Linked DNA regions of Blastochloris tepida. Each later gene encodes a partner of the first gene's protein in a complex. Links are inferred from orthologs where the notes say so. Each region holds a gene or a part of one and is shown on either strand. Other genes may lie near its edges. The genes, in order: BLTE_RS00840 and BLTE_RS01770.

Region 1 (10,766 bases):
TCGACGAGATCTGCGAGATGGAGCTGTCGCTGCAGGCGAAGCTCCTGCGCTTCATCCAGACCGGCGAACTCAAGCGCGTCGGCGACGGCCGTACCCGCACGCTGGATGTGCGCTTCGTCTGCGCCACCAATCGCGATCCGGCGGCGGAGGTCGCGGCCGGCCGCTTCCGCGAGGATTTGTTCTACCGCCTGCACGTGTTGCCGATCCACCTGCCGCCGCTCAGGGCGCGCGGCGGCGACGTGATCGCGCTGGCGCGGGCCTTCCTCGCCCGCTTCGCGGCGGAGGAGGGCAAGAGTTTCCAGGGCTTCACGCCCGAGGCCGAGCGGCTGATCGCCGCCTGCGACTGGCCGGGCAATGTCCGCCAGCTTCAGAACGTCATCCGCCGCGTGGTGGTGCTGCACGATGGCGAGGCGGTCGAGGCGTCGATGCTGGCGCTGCCGATCGTCGCCTCCGGCTCGCCGCTCGCGGCAAGTCCGGCGCCGCAGGCGGGCGCCGCCGTCGAGCCGTTCGTGGTGCAGGAGCAGCGCATCATCGAGCGGGCGCTGAAGGCCTGCGACGGCAATATCCCCAAGGCCGCAGCCGCGCTCGGCATCGCGCCCTCGACCATCTACCGCAAGCGCCAGGCTTGGGGCGCGCAGTAGGTTTTGGTTCTGGGGTCATCCCGGCCAAGCGGCGCCAGCCGCGCGAGCCGGGATCGCCTGCCGACGTGTGACCTTTTCCGGATGACGTTCCCGGGTCTCGCGTCGCTCGCCCGGGACGACGGCCGCCCGCGACGCGCCCCTCTCAATTGCCGTTGATGCAGGCGTTGCCGAAGGCCGCCCGGTTCTTGGAGCCGTAGAGCCCGCCATATTGGTTGCAGCGGATGGCGCGGTCCTGGAACGTCTCGTTGGGCCGCACTTGGCCGGGCACCTCGATGCGCCCGCCATAGGGCGCACTCGGCATCGGCACGGTGGCGCTGCGGTTGTCGTAGCGCTGCGGCGGCGCCGCCTGGATGCGGGGCGTGGGGCGCTGGCGGCGCGCGTTCGCGCCGGTCTCGGGCACGTAGACCTTCAGCCCGGACGACGAGGTCGACGGCATCCGGGTGGTGGGGGCCGAGCCCATGCTCGGCACATAGACCGGCGTCTGGGCGAGAGCCGGCGGCGGCGCGATGGCGAGGCCGGCCGGCATGGCCAAGCCGACCAGCATGGCAGTGAGGACGGCGGGTTTTGCGATCATGGATCCAAGATAGTGTCGGCCGGCGCGGCCGCCAGCCCCCGCCCCGGGCCGCGACGCACCGTTCGCAAAACCGGTTTCCACTTTCGCGGAGAATGCGCTAGCACCCGGCCGAGCGTGTTTTCCGCCAGGGCCGAGCCGGTTTCGCGGCAGACGACGCGAGACTGCAAGCGTTGGAGCCCCGGTCCGGACCGGAGCGAGGCTCCGGACCCGAGAGAGCCATGTCCGAATCGAAGTCCGAATCGAAGCCCGACAAGAAGCCCCACCGCGTGAGCGCCCGCCTGCCGCGCGGCTTTGCCGACCGCGGCCCGGCCGAGCTTGCCGCCACCCGCGACATGCTGGACACCATCCGCAAGGTCTATGAGCGCTACGGCTTCGAGGCGGTCGAGACCCCGGCGTTCGAATACACCGACGCGCTGGGCAAGTTCCTGCCCGATCAGGACCGGCCGAACGAGGGCGTCTTTTCGCTGCAGGACGACGACGAGCAGTGGCTCAGCTTGCGCTACGACCTGACGGCGCCGCTGGCGCGCTTTGTCGCGGAGAATTTCGACCGGCTGCCCAAGCCCTACCGCAGCTATCGGGCGGGCTGGGTGTTCCGCAACGAGAAGCCGGGGCCGGGCCGCTTCCGCCAGTTCATGCAGTTCGACGCCGACACGGTGGGGTCGGGCTCGGTCGCGGCCGATGCCGAGATCTGCATGATGGCCGCCGACACGCTGGAGGCGCTGGGCATCGCGCGCGGCGACTATGTGATCAAGGTCAACAACCGCAAGGTTCTCGACGGGGTGATGGAGGCGATCGGCCTCGCCGGCGACGAGAATGCCGGGCGGCGGCTGACGGTGCTGCGGGCGATCGACAAGCTGGACCGACTGGGCGTCGAGGGCGTGCGGTTGCTGCTGGGGCCGGGCCGTAAGGACGACAGCGGAGATTTCACAAAAGGAGCGGGGCTGAATGAGGAGCAGGTTCAGCGGTTGCTGCTTTTCACAGGGTGGGGTGAGCCTACTGGCGCAGAACGTGCCGTATCTGTGAACAAGCTTCGGCTGGACAGCTTTGAGAGGGCGGTTGGAGAATCTTCATCTGGTCTCGCGGGACACGCTGAGCTCGTTGAGCTTCGCGAATATTGCAAATGCTCCGGCTACGATGATCGAATTATTATAGATCCCTCCGTCGTCCGCGGGCTGGAATACTACACCGGCCCGGTGTTCGAGGCCGAGCTGACCTTCGAGATCCCCGGCGATGACGGCAAGCCGGTGCGCTTCGGCTCGGTCGGCGGCGGCGGGCGCTATGACGGGCTGGTCTCGCGCTTCCGCGGCGAGAAGGTGCCGGCCACCGGCTTCTCGATCGGCGTCTCCCGCCTCGCCGCAGCACTTCAGAAGCTCGGCAAGCTGGCCTCCGCCGAGCCGGTCGGCCCCGTCGTGGTGGTGCCGCGCACCGCGGCGCTGGCGCCGCACTGCATGCGGCTGGTGCAACAGCTTCGCGACGACGAGAGCTTGCGCGCGCTGCCCGGCTTCGCCGCCGAAATGTATCTCGGCGGCGGCTCGTTCAAGGGCGGCCTGCGCTATGCCGACAAGCGGCGCTGCGTCGTCGCCATCATGATCGGCGAGAGCGAGATTGAGGCCGGCAAGGCGGTGGTGAAGGACCTGATCGAGGGCACCGAGCAGGCCAAGGCGATCGAGACCAACGCCGAATACCGCGCCCAGCGCCTCGCCCAGTTCGAGGCCACCGAGGCCGAGCTTCCGGCCGCGATCCGCGAGATCCTGGCGCGGCATTCGGCTTGATGCGCGTTGCCGGGCTGTCGTCCCGGGCAAGGGCGCAAAGCGCCCGCGACCCGGGACCGTTTTCCGTTTCGCGTCGTCCCGGACGGCGCGGGATGCGCAGCATCCGGCGCCGAGCCGGGACCGTTTTCCGGAAGGGGGCCTTTTCCTGCGGACGATCCCGGGTTGGAACGGCGAACTGTGCTTTGATGGGTGCACCGGCTCGGGGTGGCCACCCCGAGCCGGTGCGGGCGGCACGCCGTGTCCCGGGTGAGCCTTCGAGGCCGTCGCGAGCAGAAGCGGCCGTCCGTCCCAAGCCAACCCGAACAGTTGCACGGGGCTTTTGACCCCGCTTCCAAGCCTGGGATGCTTGCCATGCTGCCACACCCGACGCCGCTTGCCACCCACCTTGTGGGCATCGATGTCTCCAAGGACTGGCTCGACATCGCCTTCGACGACACCAAGGTCGAGCGCGTCGATAACACCCCCGCGGCTCTCCAGCGCTTGGCCAGGCGCCTGGTGAAGGCCGGGCTCACCACCGCCGGCCTGGAGCCGACCGGCGGCTATGAACGCCTGGCGGTCGCGGTGCTGCGCGAGGCCGGCCTCACCGTGCTGCAGGTCGACAGCTGGCGCTGCCGCCAGTTCGCCAAGGCCTGCGGCCAGCGCGCCAAGAGCGATCCGCTCGACGCCCGCATCATCCGCGCCTTCATGCTGCATCACCCCTGCCGGCCGTTCCCGGAGCCCTCGCAAGCGCAGAGCGACCTGACCGCCTGGGTGCGCGAAATCACCCGCGCCGAGGCCGACATCCGCCGCCTCGAGAACCGCAAGGCCCACCCCACCCTGGCGGCCATCACCGCCCGGCTCGATGCCGAAATCGCCGCCCTGCGCGAGACCGTCGCCGCGGCCGAACAGGCCATCGAGGCGTTGATCGCCGCCGATCCGGCGATGGACGCCAAGGCCAAGATCATCACCTCGGTGCCGGGGATCGCCAACAAGACGGCCCGCGTCCTGCTCGCAGAAGCTCCCGAACTCGGCCGGTTCACCCCCCGCCAAGCCGGTGCCATCGGCGGCTGCGCACCCTATCGCAACGACAGCGGCAAAGCGCGGCGGCCGGCCCATATCGAGGCCGGACGCCGCGCGCTCAAGCGCGCCTGCTATCTCGCCGCCTTCGCCGCCATCCACTGGAACCCGTGGGCCAAACAGCTCTACGCCGACCTCAAAGCCCGCGGAAAACCCGCTAAGGTCGCCCTCATCGCCATCGCCAGAAAGCTCCTGACCATCCTCAACGCCATGATTCGAGACAACAAACCCTGGCGAGACCCCAAAACCGCATGACAGTTGCTCTTCGCTTCGCTCCGCCCGGGATGACGAGGCACGGAGAAGGGCGATCCCGGCTTTCGCTTTCGCTCGGCCGGGATGACGAGGCACGGAGAAGGGCGACCCCGGGCCACGATCTCGCTCGCTCATGACGGCCATTCCGCGCGCCGCCATTTGCGGCGGCGCGCGTTCGGCCTATGTGTTCGCCCGCCGAGTCGCCCCATCCGCCAATCGTCCTCGTTCCAACCTCACGGCCCCCCATGCTCACAACCTCCCTGCCGCCGATGATCGCCGGCCTGTCGGCGCTGGCCGGCCGCTATGACGTGCTGCTCTGCGACGTGTGGGGGGTGATCCATGACGGCGCCGCGGCCCACGCGCCGGCCTGCGAGGCGCTGCAACGCTTCCGCGCGGGCGGCGGCACCGTGGTGCTGGTCTCCAATGCGCCGCGGCCGGGCCGGGCGGTGATGCCGCAGCTTGCCGGCTATGGCGTGCCGGACGGGACGTTCGACGCCATCGTCGCCTCGGGCGACGTGTCGCGCGCGGTGCTGGCGGCGCGGCCGGGCGTGCGGGTGTTCCATATCGGGCCGGACCGCGACCTGCCGCTGTTCGAGGGGCTCGACGCAAGGCGGGTGCCGCTCGACGAGGCCGAGCTGGTGCTGTGCACCGGGCCGTGGAACGACGAGGTCGAGACGCCCGAGGACTACCGGGCGCTGCTGCAGGACGTGCTCGCGCGCCGGCTGATGATGGTGTGCGGCAACCCGGACGTGGTGGTGGAGCGCGGCGGCCGGCTGATCTATTGCGCCGGCGCCATCGCCGATCTCTACGCCGCTATGGACGGCGAGGTGCTCTATGCCGGCAAGCCGCACCCGCCGATCTATCGGCAGGCGCTGGCCGCGGCCGAGGCGCTGCGCGGCGCGCCGGTCGATCCGGCCCGCGTGCTGGCGATCGGCGACTCGGTGCGCACCGACCTTGCCGGCGCGGCGGCGCAGGGGCTCGACTGCCTGTTCATCCTGGCCGGCATCCATGCCGGCGAGATCGGCGACCCCGCCACCCGCGAAGGGGCGGCGGCGCTGGCGACGCTGTTCTCGGCGGCGCTGGTGCAGCCGGTGGCGACGATGCACCATCTGGCGTGGTGAGGCCGGGAAACCGTATCAGTTTGCCACCGGAAACCCGACCCGCCGGCGAGGAAAACGCCTCGCCGCCGGGAGCCGTCGGGGTGCGGTTGACCCGGACACTCTCGGTTTCGACGACGCGCGCCGGGGCGTTCTGCCCCCCACCCCCGACCCCTCCCCACCATTCACTGCGTTCATGGGGGGAGGGGAGAAGCGGCGCGCCCCCTTCTCCCCTCCCCCCGCGAGCTTTGCGAGCGGTGGGGAGGGGTCGGGGGTGGGGGGCTTCGGACGCTTCCTGTTCAGGCGAACAGCTTGTCGATATCGTCCTGGCTGGCCTTGTCCTCGGCCGCGTCCGGCGCGGTCGGCGGCGCCTTGACCGGCGCGGCGGCGACGGCGGGCTTGGGCGCAGCGGCGGGCTTGGGCGCGGCGGCGGGTTTGGGCGCGGGCGCAGGGGCGGCGGCGGCCTTTGCCGGGGCGGGCTGGGCCGGTTTGGCTGCGGGCTGGGCCGGCGTGCCGCTCAGCATGCTGTCGACGTCCGACTGGCTGACGCCCTGGCCGGCGAGCTGCGGCCCGTGCAGCAGCAGCTTCTCGGCGCGGGCGGCCTTGGCCGCCTCCTCGGCGGTGGCGAAGCCGCGGGCGTCGCGGGTGCGGGTGGCGGCGGCGAAGCGGCCGACGCGGGTCTCGATCGCCTTCAGCGTCTGCACCACCTTGGCGACGCGCTGGCCGGTGATGTCCTGGAACGAGCAGGCCTCGAACACCGCCATCATGCGCTCGTCGACGAACGCCTTGTAGGCGTCGGGGTCGGAGGCGTCCGCGGCCATGATCTCCTCGGCCGCGGTCATGATGGTGTTGGTGGCGGCTTCCGTCGCCTTGACGATGGCGTCGAGCTCCTGGCCGGCCGCGGGGATGCGCGTTTCCTTCAGGTCGTGAACCTGCAGCGCACCGATCTCCTCCTTCATCGACTGGATGTATTCGGCGATCTCGCGCAGCTCGCGATAGACCGCCTTGTCCAGCGTCAGGAAGAATGCCTGCAGAGATTCGGCCGTGATCTCGGCGAGGGCCACAACGTCCGAGAGGGACACTTCAACCCCCTTCTTGTCTCTGAGGAAACCGACGATACGCTCAAGGTGCTCCGTCTGGTAGGCGCTCACGGAACTTACTCCCCGGGACGGCCCGTCCTGGACCGCCATCGCTGTCATCGCTTCGTGTTCTTGGTGTTTTCTTGAAAACCGTCAGTCCGCGAAGACGGCCTCGATCTTGGTCTTGAGCGTCTGCGCGTTGAACGGCTTGACGATGTAGTTGTTGACGCCGGCCTTCTTGGCGGCGATCACGTTCTCGGTCTTGGACTCGGCGGTGACCATGATGAAGGGCGTCTTGGCCAGCGACGGATCGCCGCGGACCTCCTTCAGAAGCTCGTATCCGGTCATCGGCTCCATGTTCCAGTCGGAGATCACGAGGCCGTAGCGCTTCTCGCGCAGCTTGCCGAGCGCAGCAGAACCGTCGGCGGCGTCATCGATATCCTCGAAGCCGAGCTGCTTCAGAAGATTACGAATGATGCGCACCATCGTGCTGTAATCGTCGACAACCAAGATGGGCATCGAAAGGTCGACAGCCATTTCTTCTACTCCGTCGGCATTCTGGCGGCGTTGCGCCTATTATGGACTAATCCGGCAGAGTCTCCCTCTGTCCGAACGTCCCCCTGTACTTGGGCAATTTAGCGAAGAGCTTTGAACATCCGGTTAATCGCCCGGAGCGATGGCCGCGACCTTCGGCGTATTGCGGTGCAGCACGAAGTTCAGCATCCTGATACCAAACACGGAGGCCGAATTGAGCGACGTTCAGACCCGCCTGGGCATGCGCAGCCTGTATTTCGAGGATCTCGCGGTCGGCATGCGCGAGAGCATCATGAAGACGGTGATGGCCGACGACATTGTCGGCTTCGCGGATCTGTCGGGCGACCACAACCCGATCCATCTGTGCGACCTCTATGCTGCCGGCACGCGGTTCGGCGGCCGCATCGCCCATGGCCTCTACACGGCAAGCCTGATCTCGGCCGTGGTCGGCACCCGGCTGCCCGGCCCCGGCGCGATCTACCGCTCGCAGACGCTGAACTTCCACGCGCCGGTGAAGATCGGCGACGTGGTGGCGGTGTCGGTGGAGGTGGCCGAGCTGGTCGAGAAGGGCCGGCGCGCCCGCCTGCACTGCGAGGCGACGGTGGACGGCAAGGTGGTGCTGGACGGCGAAGCCTGGGTGTCGGTGCCGCCGCGGCCGCAACCGCACGCTTGACGGGACAGGGTGGCGGGGGGCAGGGTGCCGCCCACGCGCATCGCCGCCGGCGGGCGGGACGGTTCCCGGTAACGCCGTCGGATACCCAGCCAGCGGACGTGTGGGTGGGACCGGTTAGCTCCGCGCGAACGGTCCTCAATCGCAAGCGGATCCCGTACATCAGCGGACCCAAGCGCCAGCATACGCGACCGCGGCATCCCCGTTACCGTCTCCGCAACCGATTGCCATGACCCCCTTCGATCTCCCTTCCGCGCCCGCCTTCCGGGTGGTTCGCGACCTTGAACCCGTGCCCGCCGACCTGAGGGGCGCAGTGGTGGCGATCGGCAATTTCGACGGCGTCCATCGCGGCCACCGGGCGGTGATCGACGCCGCCGCCGAACGGGCGCGGGCGCTCGGCCGGCCGGTGGCGGCGCTGACCTTCGAGCCGCATCCGCGCGCGGTGTTCGCGCCGCACGCGCCGCTGTTCCGGCTGACGCCGGAGCCGGTGAAGCTGGCGGCGCTGGCGCGCGCCGGCTGCGATGCCGCATTCGTGATGACGTTCGATGCCGCCTTTGCCGGCGTCAGCGCCGATGACTTCGTCGACCAAGTGCTGGTGGAGCGGCTCGCCATCTCCGGCGCGGCGGTCGGTTTCGATTTCCATTTCGGCAGCAGGCGGGGCGGCTCGCCCGCCTTCCTGGTGCAGGCCGGCGCCCGCCGCGGTTTCGCGGTCGATGTGGTCGGCCCGCTGCATCATGAGGGGCGGCCGGTGTCGTCGAGCGCCATCCGCAGCCTGCTCGCCTCGGGCCGCATCGCCGAGGCCAACGACCTGCTCGGCTATCCGTGGTTCATCATCGGCACGGTGATCCGCGGCGACCAGCGCGGCCGCACGCTGGGCTATCCCACCGCCAATATCCGGCTCGATCCAGCCTGCGGTCTGGCGCATGGCATCTATGCAGTGCGCGCAGATGTCGCCGGCCGCCGCTACGACGCGGTGGCGAGCTTCGGCCGCCGGCCGACCTTCGACAATGGTGCGCCGCTTTTGGAAGTGTTCCTATTCGACTTCTCGGGCGACCTCTATGGCGCCGAGTTGGCGGTTACCTTCCACGCCCGCCTGCGCGAGGAGCGCAAGTTCGACAGCGTGGCGGCGCTTGTGACTCAGATGAATGCGGATTCCGCCGACGCGCGCCTCGCTCTGGCCGGCTGCGCCTGAGGGCGCGGCAGCCGCCATCCGCGGCACTGGCGGCCGGACGATTTTAGGAAAATATACCCGAGACGCGCCAGCCATCCGCGCGCCGCTCGGCGGCCCGCGCCTCAACCTCCGGCAGCACGAAATGCCTCCGGCCACGCGATGGTGAAGACGGAATTTCTCCGGCCTGTCGTAATTCCGTGACTCGATTACCATCCGTTAGGATCCCCTGCCCATTTTCACGCCACCTGCAGGGAGGGGAACATGAGGCTTCAAACCGGGCTGACACTGGCAATCTGCGGCAGCCTTGCGGTAGCGGCAGTCGGGTTCTTTTCGACCAGCCGGTGGTTCACCGAAAAAATCGTCTCGGAAAGCCTGCACAGCCGGTTGGCCAGCGAGTCGGCCCGGTTCGAGAGCGAGGTGGCCTCGCAGGCGATGCGGGCGCTGTCGCTGTCGCGGCTGGTCGCCAGCCTGCCGGAGGTGAAGCGCGCCTTCGCCGCCGGGGAGCGCGATGCGCTTCACACCATGCTGGCGCCGGCCTTCGCGGCGCTGCGCGCCGACGGCATCGAGCAGTTCCAGTTCCACACCCCGCCGGCCACCTCGTTCCTGCGGCTGCACAAGCCGGAGCGGTTCGGCGACGACCTGTCGGGCTTCCGCCCGACCGTGGTCGAGGCCAATGCCCGCAAGTCCGAGGTCCACGGCCTGGAGAACGGCGTTGCCGGCGCCAGCGTGCGCGGGGTGGTGCCGGTGCAGGATGGCGACGCCCATATCGGCTCGGTCGAGTTCGGCATCGCCTTCGGCGAGGACCTCGCCATGCAGTTCACCCAGCGCACCGCCACCTGGGTGGCGCTGTTCGTCGACGGCAAGACCGGCTTGACCCAGGTCGCCTCGACCTTCCCCAACGGTTTTGCCCCGACGCCCGAGCAGCTTTCGGCCGCCCGCAACGATGCGGTGCTGGACGACCACGCCATCCTCGACGGCTCGTCGCTGGCGATCAAATACGCGCCGCTGAACGACCTCGAGGGCCGCACCGTCGGCGTCGTCGCGCTCGGCATCGACCGCACCGACCTCGACGCCATGCAGTGGCAGTCGACAATGGTGTTCGGCGCGGTGTCGCTGGCCGCCCTGCTGCTGGGCTTCGGCATCGCCTTCCGGCTCAATGGCGTCATCGCCAAGCCGCTGAATTCCCTGGGCAGCTGCATGAAGGAGCTGGCCGGCGGCTCGACCGCGACCGCCATTCCGCCCAAGACCCAGATCGACGAGATCAACCAGATGACCGAGACGGTCGCGGTGTTCCGCGACACCGCGATCGAGCGCGAGCGGCTGGCGGCCGAGACCGCCCGCGCCCAGGCCGAGCGCGACCGCGCCAACCAGCGCATGGAGGCGGCGATCGAGAGCTTCCGCACCTCGGTGGCCGGCGTGCTCGACGCGGTGGACGCCAATACCGAGCGGCTGCGCGGCACCGCCCATGCGCTGGGCGACCTCGCCGGCAATGCCAGCCGCGAGGCCGGCTCGGCCGCCGTCGCCTCGGAGGAGACCACCTCCTCGGTGCAGGCGGTGGCGAGCGCGGCGGAGGAGCTGTCGTCGTCGATCCAGGAGATCGCCCGGCAGGTGGCCACCGCCAGCGGCGTCATCACCCAGGCCGGCACCACCACCGAGGCTTCGGCGCGCGAGATCGAGGCATTGGCCGCGGCCGGCGCCAAGATCGGCGCGGTGGTCGACCTGATCCAGGCGATCGCCGCCCAGACCAACCTGCTCGCGCTCAACGCCACCATCGAGGCGGCGCGGGCGGGCGACGCCGGCCGCGGCTTCGCGGTGGTCGCCTCCGAGGTCAAGTCTCTGGCCGCCCAGACCGCCAGCGCCACCGAGGAGATCGCCAGCCAGATCGCCACGATTCAGGCCTCGACCAAGACGGCGGTGGGG
Region 2 (11,300 bases), 200 kb from region 1 along the record:
TTCAACGCCCGCACCCCGAGATCGAGCGGCCCGCCGACCCGGCGGCGGGCATGGGCGGAGGGCGGCGAATTGCGGAACGGATAGGGCTCGGCACCTGGCGGCAGCGGCCCCTTGCCGTCCACCGGCTCGCCCATGGCGTTGACGACCCGGCCCAGCCAGCCGGCCGAGGGCCGCACGCTCGGCACCACCGGCGACACGATGGCCCGGCAGCCGCGCCGCACGCCCTCAAGGTCGGAGAACGGCATCAGCAGCGCCCGGCCGGCGACGAAGCCGACCACCTCGCAGGGGATCGCGCGCCCCGGCGCCGTCTCCACCGAGATGCGCGCGCCGATCGGCATCGAATTGACCGGCCCGGCGACCTCGACCAGCAGGCCGCGCACCGTGGCGACGCGGCCATAGATCTCCACCGCGCCGATCTCGGCGATCTGATCGGCCAGCGCCTTCATGTCTCGGTCCCTCGAATGGCGGCAATTTGGTGGATCGCCGCAAAGGCGCCGCCGGAGTAAACGATTTGTTTACCCGCCTCGTTAATAATCGGTCCGGTTCGGGGAGACGGTCGGCAGCAGCGGCCAAAGGTCTCAACGGACAAACCATTTATGCGGAATTCCTCCGGCGATGCATGAACGGGGTGCGATACGAAACGCGGTCGATGGACGAATCTTAGCGTGATTCGTAAGGAGTCGTGCAGGGGCCTATTGCGCCGCCGAATCAGACTTTGTTAACCATCGTTCGTTAGGATCGAATCGATTGTTCCGAACCGAGTTCGTGAGACGAGCGGCTGGGGTCCGGGTCGCCGCTTATTGGCGGGAAGGGGATACTTATGCGTGTCCTGCTGATTGAGGACGACAGCGCGACCGCGCAGAGCATCGAGCTGATGCTCAAGTCGGAGAGCTTCAACGTCTATACGACCGACCTCGGTGAGGAAGGCGTCGACTTGGGCAAGCTCTACGACTACGACATCATCCTGCTCGACCTCAACTTGCCGGACATGTCCGGCTACGAGGTGCTGCGCACCCTGCGCGTCTCCAAGGTCAAGACGCCCATCCTGATCCTCTCCGGCCTCGCCGGCATCGAGGACAAGGTGAAGGGTCTCGGCTTCGGCGCCGACGACTACCTGACCAAGCCGTTCCACAAGGACGAGCTGATCGCGCGCATCCACGCCATCGTGCGGCGCTCGAAGGGGCACGCCCAATCGGTCATCGCCACCGGCGACCTGATCGTCAATCTCGACACCAAGACCGTCGAGGTGCACGGCGCCCGCGTCCATCTCACCGGCAAGGAGTACCAGATGCTGGAACTCCTCAGCCTGCGCAAGGGCACGACGCTGACCAAGGAGATGTTCCTCAACCATCTCTATGGCGGCATGGACGAGCCGGAGCTGAAGATCATCGACGTCTTCATCTGCAAGCTGCGCAAGAAGCTGGCCAACGCCTCCAACGGCAAAAACTACATCGAGACCGTGTGGGGCCGCGGCTACGTGCTGCGCGAGCCGTCCGACACCGACGAGCGTATTCCAGCCTGAGACCCTCTTCCGCAAGCCCCCCGTCCTGGCCCCGCTCACGCGGGGCCTTTTGTATTCCGGGCTCCAATAGAGCATTCTCCGCCCTGATGCGGTCAGATCGGATCACGCTCTAACGGCAGTTGACGGTGCGTTCAGGCCGTCCGAAGCTGTCGCGTCGCCGCGTCATCCGGGAGGCCGCCATGCTCCATCGCCGCGCCGTCCTCGCCCTCGGCCTCCTCGCCCTCGCACCCCGGCGGGCCTGGGCGGCGGCGCCCGACATCGACGTCTACAGCGATCCGTCCTGCGGATGCTGCGGCGCCTGGGTGCGCCACCTCGAGGCGAACGGTTTCCGGGTGCGAACCCACGATCTCGCAGCCGACGCCCTCGCCGCACTGAAGCGCGCACGCGGAATCACCGATGCACTCGCCTCGTGCCACACGGCGCTGGTCGGCGGCTATGTCGTGGAAGGTCACGTCCCGGCCGCCGACATCCGGCGGCTGATCGCCGAGAATGCGCCGGCCCGCGGTCTCACGGTGCCGGGCATGCCCGGCGGCTCGCCCGGCATGGAAGGCGCCCCGCGCGAACGCTTCGATGTCCTGCTGATCGATCTTCGGGGCGGCACTCGCCCTTACGCGACATATTGAGCGGACGCGGCGGCCATCCACAACGGATCATACGGTTTCCGGTTGATCCCTTCGGGATACCGGAAACGGTCTCGCCGAAAAATCCTTGAGTTGGAAGGGATTTTTCGGCGATCGGAATACGGTTCTCCGGCTTGATCAGCCGGAAACCGGATCACACCCGCGCGCCCGCCGCCGCGAGGCGCGGCTGGCCGATCGAGCCGAGCCCCGGCTTGCCGCTGACATTGGGCTGATAGAGACCGCGCTTGTCCGGCACCGGCACGAAGGCGTCGGTGAGGCCCACCACCGTCTCGGCGGCGCCGAGCACCAGGAAGCCTTCCGGCACGGTGATCTTGGCGATCCGCTTCAGCACGTCGATCTTGGTGTCCTGGTCGAAATAGATCAGCACGTTGCGGCAGAACACGATGTCGAACGTGCCGAGCGACGAGAAATCGTTCAGCAGGTTGAGCGGCCGGTACTGCACCATCGCCCGGATCTCGGGCTTGATCTGCCAGATGTCGCCGGACTGGTCGAAATACTTCACCAGCATCTGGATCGGCAGGCCGCGCTGCACCTCGAACTGGCTGTAGACGCCGGCCCTGGCCTTCTCCAGCACCTCGTTCGACAGGTCGGTGCCGATGATCTCGACCCGCCAGCCGACCAGTCTGTCGGCGGCCTCCTTGAGCAGGATGGCCAGCGAATAGGGCTCCTGGCCGGTGGAGGCAGCCGCGCACCAGATGCGCAGGCGGCGCTCCTTGGCCCGCAGCGCCATCGCCTTCGGCAGCATGGTGTCGCGGAAATGGTCGAACGGCACCTTGTCGCGGAAGAAGAACGACTCGTTGGTGGTCATCGCCTCGGTGACCTCGACCGCGAGCCGCTCGGCGCCCGGCGCCTTCAGCTTGGCGACGAGATCGGAGATCGAGGCGAGCCCCGCCTTCCGCGCCACCGGCAGCAGGCGGCTTTCGATGAGATACTGCTTGTCGTTGGACAGCAGCAGCCCGGAGCGCTCCTTGAGGAACTTGCGCAGATACTCGTAATCGAGCGGCGTCACAGGCGATCTCCCGATGCGAGACGGATGATGCGCGGGGCGATGTCATTGAGCGGCAGCACCGCCGAACACACCCCGGAATGAGCGGTGGCGCCGGGCATGCCCCAGACGACGCTGGTCGCCTCGTCCTGGGCGATGACCCCCCCGCCATGGGCGACGACGTCGCCCGCGCCATGGGCGCCGTCCGAGCCCATGCCGGTGAGCACGACCGCGAGCAGGCCCGCGCCATAGGCGTCGGCGGCCGAAGCGAACAGCGGGTCGACCGCCGGCTTGCAGTAGTTCACCGGCGGCCCGTCCTCGAGCCCGATCACCGGCACGTTGTTGACGCGCTTGATGACCATGTGGCGGCCGCCCGGCGCGACATAGATGGTGCCGGCGGTGATCGGCTCGCCGTCGATGCCCTCGTGCGCCGGCCGGCCACTGGCGCGGCCGAGATGCTCGGCGAGAATGGTGGTGAAGGTCGGCGGCATGTGCTGGGTGATGATGATGGGAAAGCGCGCCGCGATCGGCGCCAGCCCCTTCAGCACCACCTGCAGCGCCTGCGGCCCGCCGGTCGACGAGCCGATGGCGATGACGCGCGGCGGCGTCGGCGGAAACGGCCGCAGCCTGATGTCGGCGGGCAGCGGCCCGAGGCGCGGCGTCAAGGGCGGTGCGGCCGGCCGGCCGGCCACCGGCGCCACGGCCGGCGCCGGCCGCGGCGCGGTGCGGCGGCGGCGCGCGGCGAGGCTCTTGATCTTGTCGACCAGCTCGCGGCGGAACGTCGTCGAGGTGGTGACGTCGCGGTTGGTCTCGGGCTTGGGGATGTAGTCGGCGGCGCCGAGCGACAGCGCCTTGAGCGAGATCTCGGCGTTGCGGCGCGTCAGCGTCGACGCCATTATGACGATGAGATCGCGTTTCTTCTCAAGCAGCAGCGGCAGGGTGGAGATGCCGTCGAGCTCGGGCATCTCGATGTCCAGCACCACCACGTCCGGATCGTAGCGGTTGAACTGGTCGACCGCCTCGCGGCCGTTGCGCAGCGAGGCCACGACCTCGACGCCCGTCTCCTCGGCCAGCCACCGCGACACGAGGCCGCGCACGACGACGGCGTCGTCCACGATCATCACGCGGATCGGCTGGTCGGTGGAGGCGAGGATCGGAGCGGTGGCAGTCATCTTCGGCACGCGTCGCAAGGGGGAATGGGTCCGGGCCCGCGCACCACGCACGCGGCCCGTGCCGGATCGGCGCGGCTCAGATCAAGCCGACTTCCTGGAACTTGGCCTCGACGATCTCCTTGTCGAACGGCTTCATGATGTATTCGTTTGCGCCGGCGTGCAGCGCGCGGGCGATGTGGGCGACGTCGTTCTCGGTGGTGCAGAACACCACCTTCGGCGCCGAGCCGCCCGGCATGGCGCGCAGGTGCTTGAGGAACTCGTAGCCGTCCATCACCGGCATGTTCCAGTCGAGCAGCACGGCGTCGGGCATCTGCCGGCGGCAGGCATCCAGCGCCTTCTCGCCGTCCTCGGCCTCGTTCACCGAGAACTTGAAGCCCTCGATGATGCGGCGCGCCACCTTCCGGATGACGCTCGAATCGTCGACCACCAGACACGTCTTCATGTCATCCACTCCGTTCAGGCCGCGAGGGCGTCGATGCCGTTGTCGAGCACCCGATCGACATCGAGGATCACCATCAACTGGCCGTCGAGGCGATGCACGCCGGCCGACACCCGCGCCCAGCGCGGATCGAGATTGGCCGGATTGGCCTCGTGCGTCGCTTCCGACACCTTCAGCACCTCGCCGACCTGATCGATCAGCAGGCCGTAGCTTTCGCCCTTGTGCTCGATGCCGACAGCCATGTTGGTCTTGCCGTCGTCGCGGGCGGGCAGCCCGAGCCGCACCCGCATGTCGATGGCGGTGACGATGCGGCCGCGCAGATTGAGCACGCCGGCCAGCTCCGGCGCCGCCAGCGGCACGCGCGTCAGCCGGTCGGGCATGAACACGTCGTGCACGCGCTCGATGGGAAGCCCGAACAGCTGCCCGCCGATCAGCACGGTGACGAATTCCGTGGTGTCCTGGCTCATTGCCGTGGTCATGGTGGTTCCCTCGCCGCTCACGCCGCCTTCTCCCACTCGACCGAGCATTCCTTGAGCGCGGCGATCAGGCCCTGGCGGTCGAACTTGGCGATGTGATCGTCGAAGCCGACGCTGCGGCCGCGCTCGATGGAGGCGGGCGTCGCCACCGACGACAGCGCGATCATCGGCATGTGCTTGGTGCGCGGATCGGCCTTGACCTGCTCGGCCAGCTCGAAGCCGTCCATGCCCGGCATCTCGACGTCGGCGACGACGATGTCGAAGCGCGGATCCTGCTTCAGCGTCGCCAGCGCCGCCTCGCCGTCGGTGCAGGCCACCACCTCGTAGCCCGCCGCCCGCAGCACCGGCGTCAGCATGTTGCGGAAGAACGGCGAGTCGTCGACGAACAGCAGCTTCGGCGACGGACCGCCGACGCGGATCGACTTGCGCGACATCCAGTCCTCGAACGCCATCGGCAGATAGTGGCCGATGTCGATGACCTCGGTCGCCTGACCCTTGATCACCGCCGAGCCGAGCACGCCCGGCTGCTCGCTCGCCACCTCGATGTTGAGGCGATCCTCGACGATGTCGACGATCTCGTCGACGACGAGGCCCATCGAGCGGCCGGCCTCGGAGAACACCAGCATCGGCTGGGTTCCCTCGCTGCGCACCGTGACGTGCGGATTGACGGTGACCAGCGGCATCAGGCTGCCACGATACTGCACCAGCCAGCGGCCGTTGGAACGCTCGATCTTGGTCGCGTCGATCTCCTCCAGGCGCGTCACCAGCGACAGCGGCACCGCCTTGGGCTCGGGCGAGCCGGCGCGGAACACCAGCATCGACAGCGTCTGACCGGCGGCCTGCGCGTGCGCCGCCTCGGCATCGTCCTCCTCGGCGCGGTGCGCCTCGGTGCCGGCGCCGAACGCCGCGGCGATGCCGTTCGGATCGATGATCATGATCACCGAGCCGTCGCCGAGAATGGTGTTGCCGGAGAACATCGGGATGTGGCGCAGCTTCGAGGACATCGGCTTGACGACGATTTCCTCGGTGTGGAACACGCCGTCGACCACGATGCCGAAGGTCTGGTTGCCGACCTGCGTCACCACGATGAAGCCGGACTCCTCGTCGAGCTTCTGGCCGCCGTCGATCTTGAGCAGCCGCTTCAGATGCACGAGCGGCAGAAGCTTGTTGCGCAGGCGGAGCACCGGGGTGTCCTTGATGCGCTCGATGCGGTGGTCGGAATTGGTCTGCGCCCGCACCAGCTCGACCACCGCCAGCTGCGGAATGGCGAAGCGGTCGCCGCCGGCCTCGACGATCAGCGCCGAGACGATGGCGAGCGTCAGCGGGATCTTGATGGTGACGGTGGTGCCTTCGCCATAGACCGACTTGAGATCGATGGTGCCGCCGATCTGGTCGATATTGGTGCGCACCACGTCCATGCCGACGCCGCGCCCCGACACCGAGGTCACCTTGGCCGCGGTCGAGAAGCCCGGCGCGAAGATGAACTTCTGGATCTGGCTCTCCGACAGCTTCTCGGCGTCGGCCTCGCTGACCAGCCCGTTGGCGATCGCCTTGGCCTTGATCTTCTCGGTGTTGAGGCCGCGCCCGTCGTCGGCGATCTCGATGATGATGTGGCCGCCCTCGTGGAAGGCGGACAGGCGGATGGTTCCGGTCTCCGACTTGCCGTTGGCGCGCCGCTCCTCCGGGCCTTCGAGCCCGTGGTCGGCGGAGTTGCGCACCATGTGGGTGAGCGGGTCCTTGATCAGGTCGAGCACCTGCCGGTCGAGCTCGGTCTCCGCGCCCACGGATTCCAGCTCGATCGACTTGCCAAGCTCGTTGGCGAGGTCGCGCACGATGCGCGGCAGCTTCTGCCACGCATTGCCGATCGGCTGCATGCGCGTCTTCATCACGCCTTCCTGCAGCTCGGCGGTGACGTTGGACAGCCGCTGCAGCGGCACCTTGAATTCGGAATCCTCGTGGCGGCGGACGATTTCGAGCAGCTGATTGCGGGTCAGCACCAGCTCGGACACCATGGTCATCAGGTGTTCGAGCGTCTCGACATTGACGCGGATGCTCTGGTTCTTGACCATCGACTCCGGCGCCTTGTCGTCGTCCTCGGCCTTGGGAGCGGCCTTCTTCACCTCGGGCTTCTTCACCTCGGGCTTCTTGGCCTCAGGCGTCTTGGCCTCGACCTTATTGGGCTCGGGCTTCTTCGCCTCGGCTGCCATGGGTTCGGGCGCCTTCGCCTCGACCACCTCGATGTCGGCCGCTTCGAGGTCCATCGCGACCTGGGCCGGCTCGGCCACCGGCTCCGGCAGCTCGACCGCGGTCTCGCGGAACGCCCGCTCCAGCTCGTCGAGCGACACCTCGCCCGGCCGCAGCGGCCGCTCCAGCGTCTGCTCGACCAGGACGCCGACAGCCGTCTCCGGCTCCGCTTCCGGCTGCGCCTGCGGGCTCTCGGCCTCCGGCGCGGTGGGCGGCGCGGCGATCTCGGCGGCGCCGTGGAGCGCCATCTGTTCGAGCTGGCCGATCAGGTCCTCGTCGGAGCCGGCCGGCTCCTCCTCCTGGCGCTCCAGCCCGTCCAGCACCAGCTTCAGCCGGTCGATGGTGGACAGGATCAGCGTCACCGCCTCGCCGGTCACCGGCATGCCGTCACGGAACTTGCCCATCAGGGTCTCGGCGGCATGCGCCAGGGCTTCCAGCCGGGGCAGGCCGAGGAAGCCGCAGGTTCCCTTGATGGTGTGAACAAGACGGAAGATATTGTCGAGGATCTTCTTGTCGTTCGGGTCCTGTTCGAACCGGACAAGCTGAACGTCGACCGTATCCAAGCTCTCGTTGGTCTCGGTCAGGAATTCGCGAAGTAGATCGTCCATGAGGGGCACGCCTCGGTCGCACATGGCGGACTGAACCGGACGATCGCCCGGATCATTCAGGCAGTGTCGGAGACATGCGTTAAAATTGACTGAAATGAATCGGCGGGAACCATTGCCCGGCCGGTAAGGTAGACAATCCGTTTACGGTATTCGCTCGCACAAACCAGGATTGCGCCAGTATTGATCCTCGCGCACGTACCGCGCGCATCCGGCCCGCTCGAAACGGTTACCGGAGGCGCCGCGCCGCCGCGTAGCGGCAGGGGTGCAGGGTCAGGCGCTGGCGACGTTGAACGACACGCCGCCCGGCTCCACCGCCACCGTCACGCTCAGGCCGGCGGTGCGGGCGAGCAGCCCGGTATAGAAGGGCTGGATCAGAGTGCCGTCGATATGGCCGTTGGCGGGATGGCCGGCCAGAAGCTCGCGGATGCCGGCGGGCACGCGCGGATTGGTGCCTTCGGCCACCACCCGGAAGCCGTCGCCTTCGCTGCGCACCTGGATGACGCCGCCGCGCGGGATCGTGTTGCCCGCCAGCACCACCAGATTGAGCAGGAGCTTCACCCGGTTCTTCGGCATCAGCCGGCGCGGCACGTCCCAGATCAGCTTGGTGCGCTCGTCGTCGAGCACGCCGCGGGCGACCGTCTCGGCATCGCCGGTATCGACCTCGGCGCCGGCCGAGCCGGCGGCGCCGAACGCCAGCCGGCAGAACTGCAGGCGGGCCGAGGCCTGCCGCGCGCTCTTGCGGATGAGGTTGAGGGCGAAGGCCCGCATGTCCTCGTCCTGGTTGTTCTCGTCGAGAACCTCCAGGCCATTGACGATCGCCCCGACCGGGCTGATGACATCATGACAGACGCGGCTCGCGACAAGAGCCGCAAGATCGAGGCCTTCGAGGGCGAACACCTCGGAGGCCGCAGCCTCGGTCTTGAAAGCCTCAGCCTTGGGAGCATCGGCCTTGGGAGCGTCAGCCTTGGGAGCCTCGGACTTGAAAGGGTCGGACATCGGAGCGTTCGACATCGGAGCGTTCGACATGGGAGCCTTCCGGTGGCCGGAGAGAGTGCCACGATTCGCCGACGTCGCGGCTGGGTTCGGATACACCGGCATGCCCCGCGCTGCCAAGGCTGACGGCGCGATTGGGCAACATGATTGATTCGAACGGCGATTGCCGCCTGCGTGACCTCGACCTGCTCGCCGCTCTGGGCAACCTCGCCGTCCAGGCCGGCCGCCGCATCGAGGCGGTGCGCACCGCCGGCGCCCCGGCCCACCTGAAGGCGGACGGCAGCCCTGTCACCGAGGCCGACCGGGCCTCGGAGGCGATCGTGCTCGCCGGCCTCGCCGACCTCTGCCCCGGCATTCCGGCGGCCTCCGAGGAGGCGGTGGCGGCCGGCATCGTGCCCCCGGCCAAGGACAGGCTGTTCCTGGTCGATCCGCTCGACGGCACCAAGGAATTCCTGGCCGGCAACGGCGAATACGCCGTCAATATCGCGCTCGTCGTCGGTGGCCGGCCGGTGCTCGGCGTGGTGCACGCGCCGGTGGGCGGCGACACCTGGCTCGGGCTGGTCGGCGCCGGCGCCTGGCGGGCCGCCCCGGCGCGGGACGGGCTCGCGCCGCGCTCGGCCTGGCAGCCGATCCATTGCCGGCCGCGCCCGGCGGTGCCGACCGTGGCGCTGAGCCGCACCCATCTCGACCCGGAGACCGAGCGGGCGGTGGCCGCGCTCGGCCCAACGACCTGCCTCAGGCTCGGCTCGGCGCTGAAGTTCGCCGTCATCGCCGAGGGCCGGGCTGACCTCTATCTGCGGCTGGGCATGGTGCGCGAATGGGACATCGCCGCCGGCCACGCGCTGCTGATCGCCGCCGGCGGCACGGTGACGGCGCCGGACGGCTCGCCCCTCCTCTATGGCAAGGCGGAGGAAGGCTTTGCCGTCAACGGCTTCCGGGCCTCGGGCGCGCCGGCCTCGGATTGACCGGCGCTGCTTCTTTCTTCCCTCTCCCACCCGGGCCTACGGCATTCACGGATCTGAATCGCCTGGGCCGAGAGAGATCGAGCCGAAACGCGATCTCTTTCGGCGTGATTTGCGCCTGCGGCGTCTGGCACAAGCCCGCCGTCGTCATGGCCGGGCTTGTCCCGGCCATCCACGTCTTTGTTTTCAAATAGGTTTTCAAGACGTGGATGCCCGCGCAGGCAAATTCATGCAGCCTGCGCAAGCTTGGCTGCAAGCGCGGGCATGACGAGTTCAATCCTGCGGCCCCCGGTAACTGCCGATCCACCGCGTTCTCGATGAGACATCCGCAGCCTGTCCATTAAGCCATTGATGGCTCAGCACAGAATCAGATCCGTGAATACCGTAGCCCACCTGGGCAGCGGTCTTCCGACCACGATTCCAGGCCGATCGCCCGGACGACTGTCTCACCGCGGCAGCGTCCTGGCGGCCTCGTCCCAGCCGGATTCGGCGGCCCGGAAGGCGTTTGCCGGATCGGTGAAGAACCGCTCGCGGCTGGCCTCGTTGCGGAACAGCAGGAGCCGGCCGGACCACACCGCGAACACTTCGGGATTGCCGGGCACCGCCGCCTTGCGGGCCACCGCCGAGGGATCGTGGCCGCCGAACGCCGGCATATAGTCGTCGGGCGCCTCCTTGAAGGCGGCGAGGTTGCCGGCATTGACGAAGCGCCAGACGACATTCGCGTGCGCAAGCTCATACTTGGCGCTGCCCTGCCGGGCCGCGCCCTCCAAATGGTAGGCCACCGGGTCGTAGCCCCACAGCGCCAGGCCCGAATGGCGGTCGGCCACCACCCGCTCATTGGTGGCGGCCACGGCCGAGCCGAGCAGTGCAAAGGCGATCAGGAGCGCTGGCCACGCGGGGCGCCACCGGCGGAGCGCCCGCCACCGCGACTGCCCAGTACACGCCATACTCATGTCTATTACTTTGCCTTCGCTGTGGCGATTCGCGCCGCCTGCGGCGCGGAGAACCTTCGCCAAGATCGCGTACCAGACCGAGTATAGGAACGGGCGGTGAGCGCCGCGTTAATCCTTCATCCCGTCCAACCGGAGCACGACCGATGATCCGCCTTCGGATTCTGCTGTTCGCCCTCCTTGCTGTTCTTGCCGGCGCCCCGTTCGCACCCGGTCAGGCCCAGGGTCACGATCAGGCGCCGCCCCCGCAGAGCCGCGTCGGCCATTTCAAGCCCGACGAGCTGGTCCAGGCCGGCCACAGCTTCTTC

What was found.
Region 2: the proteins of BLTE_RS00840 (region 1) and BLTE_RS01770 are in contact, whole or in part, in a solved structure (PDB 1A0O), measured with the Escherichia coli proteins. The link is inferred for Blastochloris tepida from one-to-one orthologs.

What each region holds. Positions count from the first base shown.
Region 1 is NZ_AP018907.1:193,001-203,766, forward strand. Bases 5,317-8,163 are described here. They hold BLTE_RS00840 (response regulator), read right to left. Parts: upstream 7,009-8,163; coding sequence 6,625-7,008; downstream 5,317-6,624. Other genes in these bases: BLTE_RS00830 (TIGR01459 family HAD-type hydrolase), read left to right, coding at 5,317-5,416; BLTE_RS18245 (protein phosphatase CheZ), read right to left, coding at 5,692-6,543; BLTE_RS00845 (MaoC family dehydratase), read left to right, coding at 7,247-7,678; BLTE_RS00850 (bifunctional riboflavin kinase/FAD synthetase), read left to right, coding at 7,905-8,163. In the rest of the region: BLTE_RS00810 (sigma-54-dependent transcriptional regulator), read left to right, coding at 1-641; BLTE_RS00815 (hypothetical protein), read right to left, coding at 784-1,215; hisS (histidine--tRNA ligase), read left to right, coding at 1,434-2,987; BLTE_RS00825 (IS110 family RNA-guided transposase), read left to right, coding at 3,330-4,298; more of BLTE_RS00830, read left to right, coding at 4,541-5,316; more of BLTE_RS00850, read left to right, coding at 8,164-8,867; BLTE_RS00855 (methyl-accepting chemotaxis protein), read left to right, coding at 9,108-10,766. UniProt on the Escherichia coli protein: Involved in the transmission of sensory signals from the chemoreceptors to the flagellar motors.
Region 2 is NZ_AP018907.1:398,888-410,187, reverse strand. What follows is about bases 5,056-8,436. They hold BLTE_RS01770 (hybrid sensor histidine kinase/response regulator), read right to left. Parts: upstream 8,088-8,436; coding sequence 5,256-8,087; downstream 5,056-5,255. Other genes in these bases: chpT (histidine phosphotransferase ChpT), read right to left, coding at 8,358-8,436; BLTE_RS01775 (chemotaxis protein CheW), read right to left, coding at 5,056-5,238. Also shown: flagellar protein export ATPase FliI, read right to left, coding at 1-446; response regulator transcription factor CtrA, read left to right, coding at 821-1,522; BLTE_RS01795 (DUF411 domain-containing protein), read left to right, coding at 1,702-2,145; BLTE_RS01790 (CheR family methyltransferase), read right to left, coding at 2,297-3,172; BLTE_RS01785 (protein-glutamate methylesterase/protein-glutamine glutaminase), read right to left, coding at 3,169-4,320; BLTE_RS01780 (response regulator), read right to left, coding at 4,397-4,762; more of BLTE_RS01775, read right to left, coding at 4,777-5,055; more of chpT, read right to left, coding at 8,437-9,083; BLTE_RS01760 (3'(2'),5'-bisphosphate nucleotidase CysQ family protein), read left to right, coding at 9,224-10,045; BLTE_RS01755 (YHS domain-containing (seleno)protein), read right to left, coding at 10,489-10,893; BLTE_RS01750 (DUF1134 domain-containing protein), read left to right, coding at 11,139-11,300. UniProt on the Escherichia coli protein: Involved in the transmission of sensory signals from the chemoreceptors to the flagellar motors. CheA is autophosphorylated; it can transfer its phosphate group to either CheB or CheY.